3 regions of the Klebsiella sp. SYXHC3 genome follow, and region 2 is predicted to be linked to each of the others. Evidence: predicted binding sites of a transcription regulator. Region 2 holds the regulator's gene; each other region holds the start of a gene.
What was found. Region 2 encodes Fur, which represses iron uptake genes when iron is present. Its sites were predicted from a motif close to ATAATAATGAGAACNACTATCAA; they were not measured.
Positions count from the first base shown of each region.

Region 1: the regulator Fur is predicted to act here: its motif matches at 1,282-1,304, upstream of gpmA (2,3-diphosphoglycerate-dependent phosphoglycerate mutase).
Region 3: the regulator Fur is predicted to act here: its motif matches at 1,316-1,338, upstream of sufA (Fe-S cluster assembly scaffold SufA).

Region 1 covers NZ_JBXUNG010000006.1:3,271-7,253, reverse strand. The annotation lists gene galK (galactokinase) at 1-86, shown strand, start outside; gene galM (galactose-1-epimerase) at 80-1,123, shown strand; gene gpmA (2,3-diphosphoglycerate-dependent phosphoglycerate mutase) at 1,358-2,110, shown strand; gene aroG (3-deoxy-7-phosphoheptulonate synthase AroG) at 2,222-3,274, opposite strand; gene AC2CGP_RS15930 (YbgS-like family protein) at 3,589-3,960, shown strand.
Region 2 covers NZ_JBXUNG010000003.1:458,998-462,980, reverse strand. The annotation lists gene ybfF (esterase) at 171-944, shown strand; gene ybfE (LexA regulated protein) at 1,078-1,371, shown strand; gene fldA (flavodoxin FldA) at 1,521-2,051, shown strand; gene fur (ferric iron uptake transcriptional regulator) at 2,344-2,796, shown strand; gene tcuR (tricarballylate utilization LysR family transcriptional regulator TcuR) at 2,910-3,836, shown strand; gene tcuA (FAD-dependent tricarballylate dehydrogenase TcuA) at 3,933-3,983, shown strand, end outside.
Region 3 covers NZ_JBXUNG010000013.1:64,188-68,170, reverse strand. The annotation lists gene sufB (Fe-S cluster assembly protein SufB) at 1-895, opposite strand, end outside; gene sufA (Fe-S cluster assembly scaffold SufA) at 898-1,275, opposite strand; gene AC2CGP_RS22280 (MBL fold metallo-hydrolase) at 1,640-2,437, opposite strand; gene AC2CGP_RS22275 (hypothetical protein) at 2,616-3,212, shown strand; gene AC2CGP_RS22270 (GlsB/YeaQ/YmgE family stress response membrane protein) at 3,712-3,960, opposite strand.

The DNA of each region.
Region 1 (3,983 bases), on a different contig from region 2:
CGGTAGCCGCTCAGTATGAAGCGAAAACCGGCATTAAAGAGACTTTTTACGTCTGCAAACCATCCCAGGGAGCCGGCCAATGCTAACGCCAACTCGCGAACTCGCGCCCGACGGACAGCCGTGGAACGTGATAACGCTACGTAATAACGCCGGGATGACCGTAACGGTGATGGATTGGGGCGCGACGCTACTCTCCGCGCAAGTGCCTCTTGCCGATGGCAGCCTGCGCGAAGCGTTGCTTGGCTGCGCCACGCCGCAGCAATATCGCCAGCAGGCGGCATTTCTGGGTGCGTCCGTCGGCCGCTACGCTAACCGTATCGCCAACAGCCGCTTCACGCTCGATGGCGAAATCGTGAACTTAACCCCGTCGAACGAGGCCGGCCACCAGCTCCACGGTGGGCCGGACGGCTTCGACAAGCGCCGCTGGCAAATTGTCAGCCACGACGACAGCCAGGTGCTGTTTGCGCTCGACTCCGCCGATGGCGATCAGGGCTTCCCGGGTCATATTCAGGCAACCGCGCGCTATCGCCTGACAGACGATAATCGTATCGCCATTGAGTACCGCGCCACCATTGATAAGCCCTGCCCGGTCAATATGACTAACCATGTCTATTTTAACCTCGACGGCGCGCAGGGCGACGTGCGCCACCACCGCCTGCAGATCTTCGCCGACCAGTATCTGCCGGTGGAGAGCGACGGTATTCCGTATGGCGATTTGCACGACGTGGAGTACACCAGCTTTGATTTCCGCGCGCCGAAGGTGCTTGCTGGAGAGTTTCTTGCCGATGCTGACCAGCAAAAAGTGAAAGGTTACGATCACGCCTTTCTGCTGCAGGCCAAAGGCGACGCCCGCCAGCCGGCGGCGCATGTCTGGTCGCAGGATGAAAAGCTACAGCTGACGGTGTACACCTCGGCCCCGGCGCTGCAGTTTTATTCCGGTAACTATCTCGGCGGCACGCCATCGCGCGGCAGTCAACCTTACGGCGACTGGCAAGGGCTGGCGCTGGAAAGCGAGTTCCTGCCGGACTCCCCCAATCATCCGCATTGGCCGCAGCCAGATTGCGTATTACGGCCCGGCGCCGAATACGTTAGTCTGACGGAATATCAGTTTATCGCCGGATAACGCCATAGCCCTCCCTGCGGAGGGTTTTTTTTCGCCTTTTTGCTGTAATTTGCACCGCTAAAAGACAAAAAGCTAACCTGTGTTTTACAAGCATCTTACACTGCGTCACTATTTTCGCTATGGTTAGGGATAAGCATTGCCGTGAGGTAAATCACGGCAATATAATGAGAATAGTTATCAATCAATAAACACATACACCACAGTAGTCGGGTTGCGTGTAGGAGGAGTAAGAGAATGGCTGTAACTAAGCTGGTACTAGTTCGTCACGGCGAGAGCCAATGGAACAACGAAAACCGTTTCACCGGTTGGTACGACGTTGACCTGTCTGAAAAAGGCGTTAGCGAAGCGAAAGCGGCGGGTAAACTGCTGAAGGAAGAAGGCTTCAGCTTTGATTTTGCTTATACCTCCGTGCTGAAACGTGCCATCCACACCCTGTGGAACGTGCTGGACGAACTGGATCAGGCCTGGCTGCCGGTTGAGAAATCCTGGAAACTGAACGAACGTCACTACGGCGCGCTGCAGGGCCTGAACAAAGCCGAAACCGCTGAGAAGTATGGCGACGAGCAGGTTAAACAGTGGCGTCGCGGCTTTGCCGTCACCCCGCCGGAACTGACCAAAGATGACGAACGTTATCCGGGCCACGATCCGCGTTACGCGAAGCTGACCGATGCGGAACTGCCGACCACCGAGAGCCTGGCGCTGACCATCGACCGCGTCGTACCTTACTGGAACGAAACCATTCTGCCGCGCCTGAAAAGCGGCGAGCGCGTCATTATCGCCGCTCACGGTAACTCCCTGCGTGCGCTGGTGAAATACCTCGACAACATGGGCGAAGACGAGATCCTTGAACTGAACATCCCGACCGGCGTACCGCTGGTGTATGAGTTCGATGAAAACTTCAAGCCGATCAAACACTACTACCTGGGCAATGCTGACGAAATCGCTGCGAAGGCCGCGGCTGTCGCTAACCAGGGTAAAGCGAAGTAATAAGCGACTGAATAATTTCAGCCATAAAAAAAGCGTGGGATTTCCCACGCTTTTTTATTTTTAGCCATTGCAGGCCTAACGCGAACGCAGCCAACAATGGCAAAGTACAGGCTAGCCGCGGCGCGCTTTAACCGCATCTGCCAGTTGGCGCAGGATGGTCTCGGTATCTTCCCAGCCGATGCAGGCGTCGGTCACGCTCTTGCCGTAGGTCAGCGGTTCGCCGCTTTCCAGGCTCTGATTGCCTTCCACCAGGTGGCTTTCAATCATCACGCCCATAATCGCGTTTTCACCGCTGGCAATCTGCTGGCACACATCGGCGCCGACTTCCATCTGCTTTTTAAACTGCTTGCTGGAGTTAGCGTGGCTGAAGTCGATCATGATTTGCGCCGGCAGACCGGCTTTTGCCAGACCCACTTTCACTTCGGCAACGTGCTGAGCGCTATAGTTCGGCTCTTTACCGCCACGCAGAATGATATGGCAATCGCTGTTGCCGCTGGTGTTCACAATAGCGGAATGGCCCCACTTCGTTACCGATAAGAAACAGTGCGGCGCGCCAGCAGCGTTGATCGCATCGATAGCGACCTTGATGGTGCCATCGGTGCCATTTTTGAAGCCAACCGGGCATGAGAGGCCGGAAGAGAGTTCACGATGCACCTGGGATTCAGTGGTACGCGCGCCGATTGCCCCCCAGCTCATCAGGTCCGCCACATATTGCGGGGTGATCATGTCAAGGAACTCGCCCGCCGCTGGCAAACCGCTGTCGTTGATTTCCAGCAGCAGCTTACGCGCGATACGCAGCCCGTCGTTAATGCGGAAGCTGTTATCCATGTGCGGATCGTTAATTAGCCCCTTCCAACCGACGGTGGTGCGCGGTTTTTCAAAATAGACGCGCATAACGATTTCCAGCTCGCCTTTGAGCGCTTCACGCAGTTTCAGCAGGCGGCTGGCATACTCTTTCGCCGCGGCAGGGTCGTGAATAGAGCACGGACCAATTACCACCAGCAGACGATCGTCGTTGCCTTTGAGGATGTTGTGAATCGCTTTGCGAGCATGTGCAACGGTATTAGCAGCATTTTCGGTAGCGGGGAATTTTTCCAGGAGCGCAACGGGAGGTAATAATTCGTTGATCTCTTTAATGCGTAAATCGTCGTTCTGATAATTCATCTTCTTTCCAGGCGTTGCCATACTTATACAATGAAATGCAATCCTTCCAATCTATCTCTTCGGTCAAAAAGTGTAAACGTGATTTTACACTGACGATGGAATAATCCTGGAATTAGGGAAAAATACGCCATAAAGTAGCGAAATCCTGCCAGCCAACTACAATTTTTAACTGCAACATCCAATTAAATGTTTATTTTCAGTATTATATTTTAAATCCTCACGCTAAGGCGGAGTGTTAAACCATAGCACCGCAGATCCCTGGCACATCTATGTTGGCGCGTTTAGCTAACAAATCGACTAAGCAGGAGTATCCGATGAATATGAATAAACTCACAGCCCTACTTCTCACCGCCACCTTAAGCTTAGCCAGCGGCGCCGCGCTGGCCGCCGATAGCGGCGCGCAATCGAACAACGGTCAGGCCAATTCCGCCGCTGATGCCGGACAGGTTGCGCCCGATGCCCGTGAAAACGTGGCGCCAAATAATGTCGATAACGACAAAATTAACTCCGGCGGCACCATGCTTCATCCTGATGGTTCGACGATGAATCATGACGGGATGTCGAGCGACGAGGTCCATAAAAACAGCATGTGCAAAGATGGACGCTGTCCGGATACGGATAAAAAAATGGAAAGCGGCAATGGCATGAACAACGATGCCAGCAAAACGGATGGCACCTCGCAGTAATTGAAACGGGTGAGATAAGGGAT
Region 2 (3,983 bases):
GTCTTTCACACTACTGCGCAAAAGGCATCAGATAGAGGACAAATCCCAACCGCGAATAGCGTCAAACCAGGATGGCGTTAAAACTCAGAATGCTTCCGGGTCTTGCAGCCTAATGGCAGAATGTCCAACATAATACCCTAACCCGACGGAGCGAAAAAAAGAACTTTGCCATGAAATTAAATAGCCGAGCGCAATCTGCACAAAACCCGCACAATAAATCCCCAATCGTCCTGGTACACGGCCTGTTCGGCAGCCTGGACAACCTTGGGATCCTCGCCCGCGATCTGGTCGCCGACTACGATATATTGCAGGTCGATATGCGCAACCACGGCTTATCGCCGCGTTCACCGGAGATGACCTACCGCGCGATGGCGCAGGACCTGCTCGATACCCTCGACGATCATCAGATCGAGAAAGCGACCTTTATCGGCCATTCGATGGGCGGCAAAGCGGTGATGGCGCTGACCGCGCTGGCGCCGGATCGCATCGCCGGGCTGGTGGCGATTGATATCGCGCCGGTGGCTTATCACGTCCGCCGTCATGATGAGATCTTCGCGGCGATTAACGCCGTCAGCGAATCCGCCGCCAGCACCCGCCAGCAGGCGGCGCAGGTAATGCGCGAGTATATAAATGAAGAAGGCGTCATTCAGTTTCTGCTGAAATCCTTTGTCGACGGCGCGTGGCGCTTCAACGTGCCGGCGCTGTGGGATCAATACCCGCATATTGTCGGCTGGGAAACCGTGCCCGCCTGGCCGCACCCGGCGCAATTTATTCCCGGCGGCAACTCCCCTTATGTCACCGATGAATACCGCGACGCGCTGCTGGCGCAGTTCCCGCAAGCCCGCGCCCACGTCATTGCCGGCGCCGGACACTGGGTGCATGCGGAAAAACCCGAGGCGGTTTTACGCGCAATTCGCCGTTATCTGAGCACAATTGAAGCCTGAGTGGCTAAAAAACGCCCGACCGCGCGGCAGAATGCCCGCGGTCGTTGGCGCAGCGGTTCGCCTGATGTATTATGGCGCGCTATCTGCGCCGGCTATAGCCCGGCAGCTTGTTTCCCCGAAGTCACTCTGAATCATGGCAAAAGAACAAACGGACCGAACGACATTAGATTTGTTCGCAAATGAGCGTCGCCCGGGTAGACCGAAAACCAATCCGCTTTCGCGCGATGAACAACTGCGCATCAACAAACGCAATCAGCTCAAACGCGATAAGGTTCGCGGCTTGAAGCGCGTTGAGTTGAAGCTCAACGCCGATGCGGTCGACGCGCTTAATGAGCTGGCGGAAGCCCGCAACATGAGCCGCAGCGATCTTATCGAAGAGATGCTGATGCACCAACTGGCCTGCCTGCGTAACCAGGGCGAAGTCTGAAAAACGCAAAAAAATCGCTTTCATGTAGCAGAGTGTGCACCAGGACGTTATTGCTGTTTCCGCGCCCTTCCCTGTTCTGCTATGATTGCCGTTAACTGTAGGCATAATGCCACTACCACATCATTAAGTTTCAAGAGGTTATTTTACTCATGGCAATCATCGGCATCTTTTTTGGCAGCGACACCGGCAACACCGAAAATATTGCAAAAATGATCCAAAAGCAGCTCGGTAAAGACGTTGCTGAAGTTCACGACATTGCCAAGAGCAGCAAAGAAGATCTGGAAAGCCACGATATTCTGCTGCTCGGCATCCCAACCTGGTACTACGGCGAAGCGCAGTGCGACTGGGACGACTTCTTCCCGACGCTGGAAGAGATCGACTTCAACGGTAAGCTGGTAGCCGTCTTTGGCTGCGGCGACCAGGAAGATTACGCAGAATACTTCTGCGATGCGCTGGGCACCATTCGTGACATCATTGAACCGCGCGGCGCAACCATCGTTGGCCACTGGCCGACCGCGGGCTACCACTTCGAAGCGTCTAAAGGCCTGGCGGACGACGATCACTTCGTCGGTCTGGCGATTGATGAAGACCGTCAGCCGGAACTGACCAACGAGCGCGTTGAGAAGTGGGTGAAGCAGATTTCCGAAGAGCTGCATCTGGAAGAAATCAAAAACGCCTAAGAATCAAACAGCGCAGCTATTAAGCTGCGCTGAATTAATAGATAAAAGCAATCAAACTAATAGCTACAAGTTTTTAACTTTTCATCACATATCTGTACAATGTCCTCTGATTCCACGAGGTCACGTGACACAGTTTGTAGCTGGTAATTCGTTTTTGACAGCTTACAAGGCGCGATGGTTGCAGTTTTCATTTCAGAGTAGCAGCTCTATAATGAGACGCATTACATCGGGTGATTCTCTGTATTGCTTCCCTTTAAAGGAAGCCGATCTTTAGCAACAGGACAGATTCCGCATGACTGACAACAATATCGCATTAAAGAAGGCTGGCCTGAAAGTCACACTTCCCCGACTGAAAATTCTGGAAGTGTTGCAGGAACCGGATAACCATCACGTCAGTGCGGAAGATTTATACAAACGCCTGATCGATATGGGTGAAGAGATTGGTCTGGCTACCGTTTACCGCGTGCTGAACCAGTTCGACGATGCAGGCATCGTGACTCGCCACAACTTCGAAGGCGGTAAATCCGTATTCGAGCTGACTCAGCAACACCACCACGATCACCTGATTTGCCTCGATTGCGGCAAAGTGATCGAGTTCAGCGATGATTCTATCGAATCCCGCCAACGTGAAATTGCTGCGCAACACGGCATCCGCTTAACCAACCACAGCCTGTACCTCTACGGCCACTGTGCGGAAGGCGACTGCCGCGAAGATGAACATGCCCACGATGCGGTGAATAAATAATTTCCCGTCTCGTATGTAATGAAAAGCCAACCTGAAGGTTGGCTTTTTTTATGGGCGAAATCCGCCTGAATGCGTATTCTGTCAGAGCCTAACGCCTTGTACGGAGAGTCACTATGGAGCTGCGCCAGCTACGCTATTTTGTCCGCATCGTGGAAACAGGCAGTATGGGCCGCGCCGCGCTCGATCTGAATATTGGCGTTTCTGCGCTCAGCCAGCAAATGGCGCGTCTGGAAAATGAACTCGCTATCCGCCTGCTGCAACGGACTTCGCGCGGCGTAATGCCCACCAGCGCCGGCCTCGCCTTTTACTCGCAGGCGCAACTGGCGCTGCGCCATGCTGACGATGCCATTCTCGCCGCGCGTGAAGCACGCCTTTCCGGTCACGTCAGCGTCGGTATGGCGCCGAGCACCGCTTCTGTGCTGGGCGTACCTTTTATCAACGCCATGCGCGAAAGCTACGCCGACGTCCGCCTGCACCTGGTGGAAAGCCTCTCCGGCAATCTGGAACGGATGATCAACACCCGCCAGCTCGATTTAGCCATCGTTTTCCAGAAAGAGAAGATCCTGCGCTGGAGCGCCCGACCCATTCTTGAGGAACGTCTGTTCCTGATTGGCGCCCATGACGTGCTGGCGCCGCTGCCCGGCGATAGCATCTCTCCGGACCAGCTTGCCGCCATCCCGCTGATTATGCCAAGCCAGGGACATGGCCTGCGCGGCAGGCTGGACGCTATTTGCCAGGAGCACGCCATCAACGTTGACGTGGTGGCTGAAATCGATGGCCTGGCCCTGCTGATGCGCGCCGTCCGTGACGGGCTCGGCGCCACGCTGCAGCCGGGCGCGGCGATTTCTCATCTCGACAGCGAGGCGCTAAGAGTGATCGGCGTCGATAATCCGGTACTAAGCCGACCTAATTTTCTGGTCAGTCTCTCAGATGACGAACTCACCCCGGCAGGCCTTGCCGCGCGCGTGATACTGACCAAAGTCATGCGTCAGCTTGTAGAAACTGGCTGCTGGCCGGGCGCCAGCCTTTACACTTCCTAAACCCCTCTTTAGCTTTACGCCATAGCGCCTGTCGCTCCTGCGCCTTACATTTCCATTACAAATTTAACAATTAGTCAAAGCGTAATGGAGCCGATAATGGTGGATGTACTGGTGATTGGCGGCGGCAACGCCGCGTTATGCGCCGCC
Region 3 (3,983 bases), on a different contig from region 2:
TAAGGATGCCGCCGGTATTGTTGTCGCCGGGGAACCAGTTCTGCACGGTGGAGTACTTCACTTCCGCATCTTTATGAATGATGACTTCAACCACCGCCGCATGCAGCTGATAGCTGTCGCGGACCGGCGCCGAGCAGCCTTCGATATAGCTCACGTAGCTACCCTCGTCGGCGACCAGAATCGTACGTTCAAACTGGCCGGTTTTCTCGGCGTTGATGCGGAAATAGGTCGACAGCTCCATCGGACAGCGCACGCCTTTCGGCACGTAGATAAAGGTGCCATCGGAAGCAACCGCGGCGTTCAGCGCAGCGAAGAAGTTGTCGTTGCCCGGCACTACGGTACCGAGATACTTTTTCACCAGTTCCGGATGATCGTGAATCGCTTCGCCAAAGGAGCAGAAGATGATCCCCTGCTCCGCCAGCTTCTCGCGATAGGTGGTTGCTACCGATACCGAGTCGAAAATGGCGTCCACCGCGACTTCTTTGCCTTCGCGTACCGGTACCCCGAGCAGGTTAAAAGCTTCCTCGACTTCATTTGTCAGGAAGGTGTTTGCCCCGGTCTGTTGCACCGCGCCGGGCTCCGAGGCGCAGGTCTCGTCGCAGTTGCCGCAGGATGGCGCCGAGTAGTAGCTGTAATCCTGATAATTAAGCTTATCGTAATGCGCTTTCAGCCAGTGCGGCTCCTCCATCTCCTGCCAGGCCTTAAAGGCGTTGAGACGAAATTCGAGCATCCACTCCGGTTCATTACGGCGAGCGGAAATCGCGCGTACCACCTCTTCATTAATGCCTTTGGCCAGCTCATCGGTTTGTAGCTGGGTAAAAAAGCCTTCTTTATAGTTGAGCGGGCCGCCGGTCCAGCTTTTGACATCGTCAGTTGCTTCAGTATTTCGAGACATAGTTACTCCGCCTGAACCCCGAAGCTTTCGCCGCAGCCGCATTCGTGCTGCGCTTTCGGGTTATGAAACTTGAATATTTCATTTAAGCCTTCGCGAACATAATCCAGTTCGGTACCGTCAATGAACGGCATCGCCTGCAGCGGCGCAAACAGCTTCGCACCGTCGCGTTCAAACAGCAGATCGTCGTCCGCCGGCTCGGCAATCATTTCCAGCACGTAGCCAAAACCGGCGCAGCCGCTGGTTTTAATCCCCAGGCGCAGTCCCTGTTTGTCCGGCTGTTTGCGCATCAGATCCCGAATATGGGCCGCCGCAGCGGGGGTCATCGTTAGCCCCTGCCAGTTGAAATCGTCAGGATTAAAGGTGTTTGTTTGTAGTTCCATCGCTCTACCTCATCGAGTGCCGCCATCGGGCCATACCCTCATGTTAGTGATAATGATTATCACTTCAACCCTGCCGGAGCAGGGGTATTCGGCCATTTCGCCCGTTTCTGCGCTTTTCTATAAGCATAGACCCTGGTGAAGGGGTTATCAGGAAGCAATTCTTATATTTAATAGATTGATAAATAATAAGTTATTTAGAATAAGAGCGCAGGCGAAGCGGCAATGGAAAAGATGTATCGAAAATACCGATTTATGCGATAGAGACCGGAAATGGCACTTTTCGTCAGGGTGAAAACGCCTAAGATGAGTACAGAAAGGCAAGAAAGCAGCCATGAAGACGATATGCGCAAACAGAGAGTTATATTCACTTAGTCAAACAAGCAACATACTTTTCCCCGCTGCGACGGACGATCTCCCCGGCGTTATTCAGAATCTCCCGCCCCTCGAACGCGCCGTAGATTTGGCTGAATTTCACGCCAGCAAGGCGATGAATGATATCCGTAACCGTTGATGACGGCAGCGGTAGCATATTGGGATAGCTCCACATGAAAGAAACGGCGTTTGCTCCGGGCGCCACCTGGACAATATCGCCGGATAATAGCAGGCCGTCGCCCTGCGCCCAGTGCAGGACGCAGCCACCAGCAAAATGCCCACCCAGGCGAATCAGACTGGCATCGGCCGTCAGTTGCAGGCTATCGCCCTCCCAAAAGGTAATCCACGGGCTGTCGCGCATGACCCACTGGCGGTCATCCCCATGCAAATAGATTGGCGCCTTGAACTCCGCCGCCCAATCCTGCATACAACTGTAGTAATGCGGATGTGAGATAGCGATGGCTTTCAGCCCACCCAGCGCGGAAACCAGCGTTTTTGTCGCCTCATCAAGGTTGGCGATGCAGTCCCATAGAATATTACCCTGCGGCGTACGCAGCAGAAATGCCCGCTGATTAATGGCAAAGCCAGGAATAGTGCGAATGCTAAAAAGCGCGCTGTTATGCTGTTGCCACTTATTGCTGTGCGATGCGGTGAGCTTATTTAATGCAATCCACTGCTGGCCGCCCACCGGAATAAATTGCCGCTCGTCTTCGCATATCGGGCAATGTTGCGGAGGGTTTTCGCTAAATTCATATGAGGTACCACAAGCTTTGCATAGCGTAATCGTCATCTCTTTCTCTCTATTCCAGCATCCGATAACAAGCATGGCACAGCTTATTTTAGCGGTGTGGCAGATTGTGCAGAGCGCAAAAACCTACCTGCTTTGGTAGCGTTCTGTGTTTTTTATCGTTTGTCATAACGGGCATAATCAACCGGCACCAGTAGATGAACGATCGCCGAGAAAAAGGATGCGCAAATTTACAGCACTACTATTAATGGGATTACTTACCGGCTGCTCGGTTAACGCGCCGCAAAGCGCGCAATACAATGCCGAGTACTCCCAGCGCCAGGATATACGCACGCAGAACGTATATCGATTTAAGATCAAACCGCTGCAACCCAGCGGCGGAAAATATTGGGGTGCGGATAATTTAACGCAGGTTTTTTACGTCAGTGATAAAAATGCCGCAGCCATTGAATTACGTTTCAATTTCCCCACCGCCACGCTGCAGGCTTCATCGTTAGACGAGCAAGGGAAAGTAGTAAGTACTCAAACGTTCGCCTTGTTAGCCGAATCCGCGACGCCGCCATCGGGTTCGGACACGAAGTATTTATATCTGACGAAAAGTGGCGAGTTACTTAGCAAATGGAAAAACTGTACTCCGGATATGAGCGTGGGTTGTAGTTGGGGGGGACATCAAATATTTATCACCCACAGCGCCGATCTGGCAGTGCAGTATGCAACCGGTGGCGCGGGTTTAGCTTTTCTGCTGATTCCATTTTACAATTCCGAAGCCCGGCTACAGATTTTCGCCAAAGCGCCAATCGGCGCAGCTGGCGACTAATAGAACGATTCAATTTTGTGATGTGATCGGTTAATTCTTAAAAACAGGGTTGGTTTAGGCAGCGTTTACTCATGTACAATTCGCGTCGTTTGTAAATGTTTACCGATGCAAAGTCGGATTATGGTTTACGGGAGCGAGTGTCGTACAGGATGATTGATATCAGTATTATGTCGATGTGCATGGTAGTGCTGCTGGTGATGAGCGTGTTGCTGGAGTAACCCTCCCCCTACTGTTTTTGTCAGCTTATGTAACCCCGGAATTAAACATAAAATTACCTCGCTGCTTCTCCAGCCGGGAAGCAGTCAGGCTGCGCCTTACCATCCTGCAAAACGGAGTTTACGCCCTTTGTCAGGAGGCAGCCGAAAAAATTTGCCAAAATGGGTTCGCCCGCGGGTATCCAGCGGGCTTTTTTTTGTTTACGAGCGTCTGTCGCGGGCATAAAAAAACCGCCGTGGTGAACGGCGGTTTACAGTTTCAGAGTGAATATGCGCTCGGCGTATTAACTCTTCACTTTACGGTAGATAAACAGCACAACGATTGCGCCAATCACCGCCACAACAAAGCTGCCGAAGTTAAAACCGTCAACCTTGCCAAAGCCGAATAACGTACTGATCCAGCCACCGACTACCGCACCGATAATACCGAGGATCACGGTGACAATAAACCCACCGCCGTCTTTGCCCGGCATAATCCACTTAGCCAAAATACCAGCGATCAGACCAAAAATGATCCAGGAAATGATACCCATGGTTAACTCCATCCTCTTTGTTA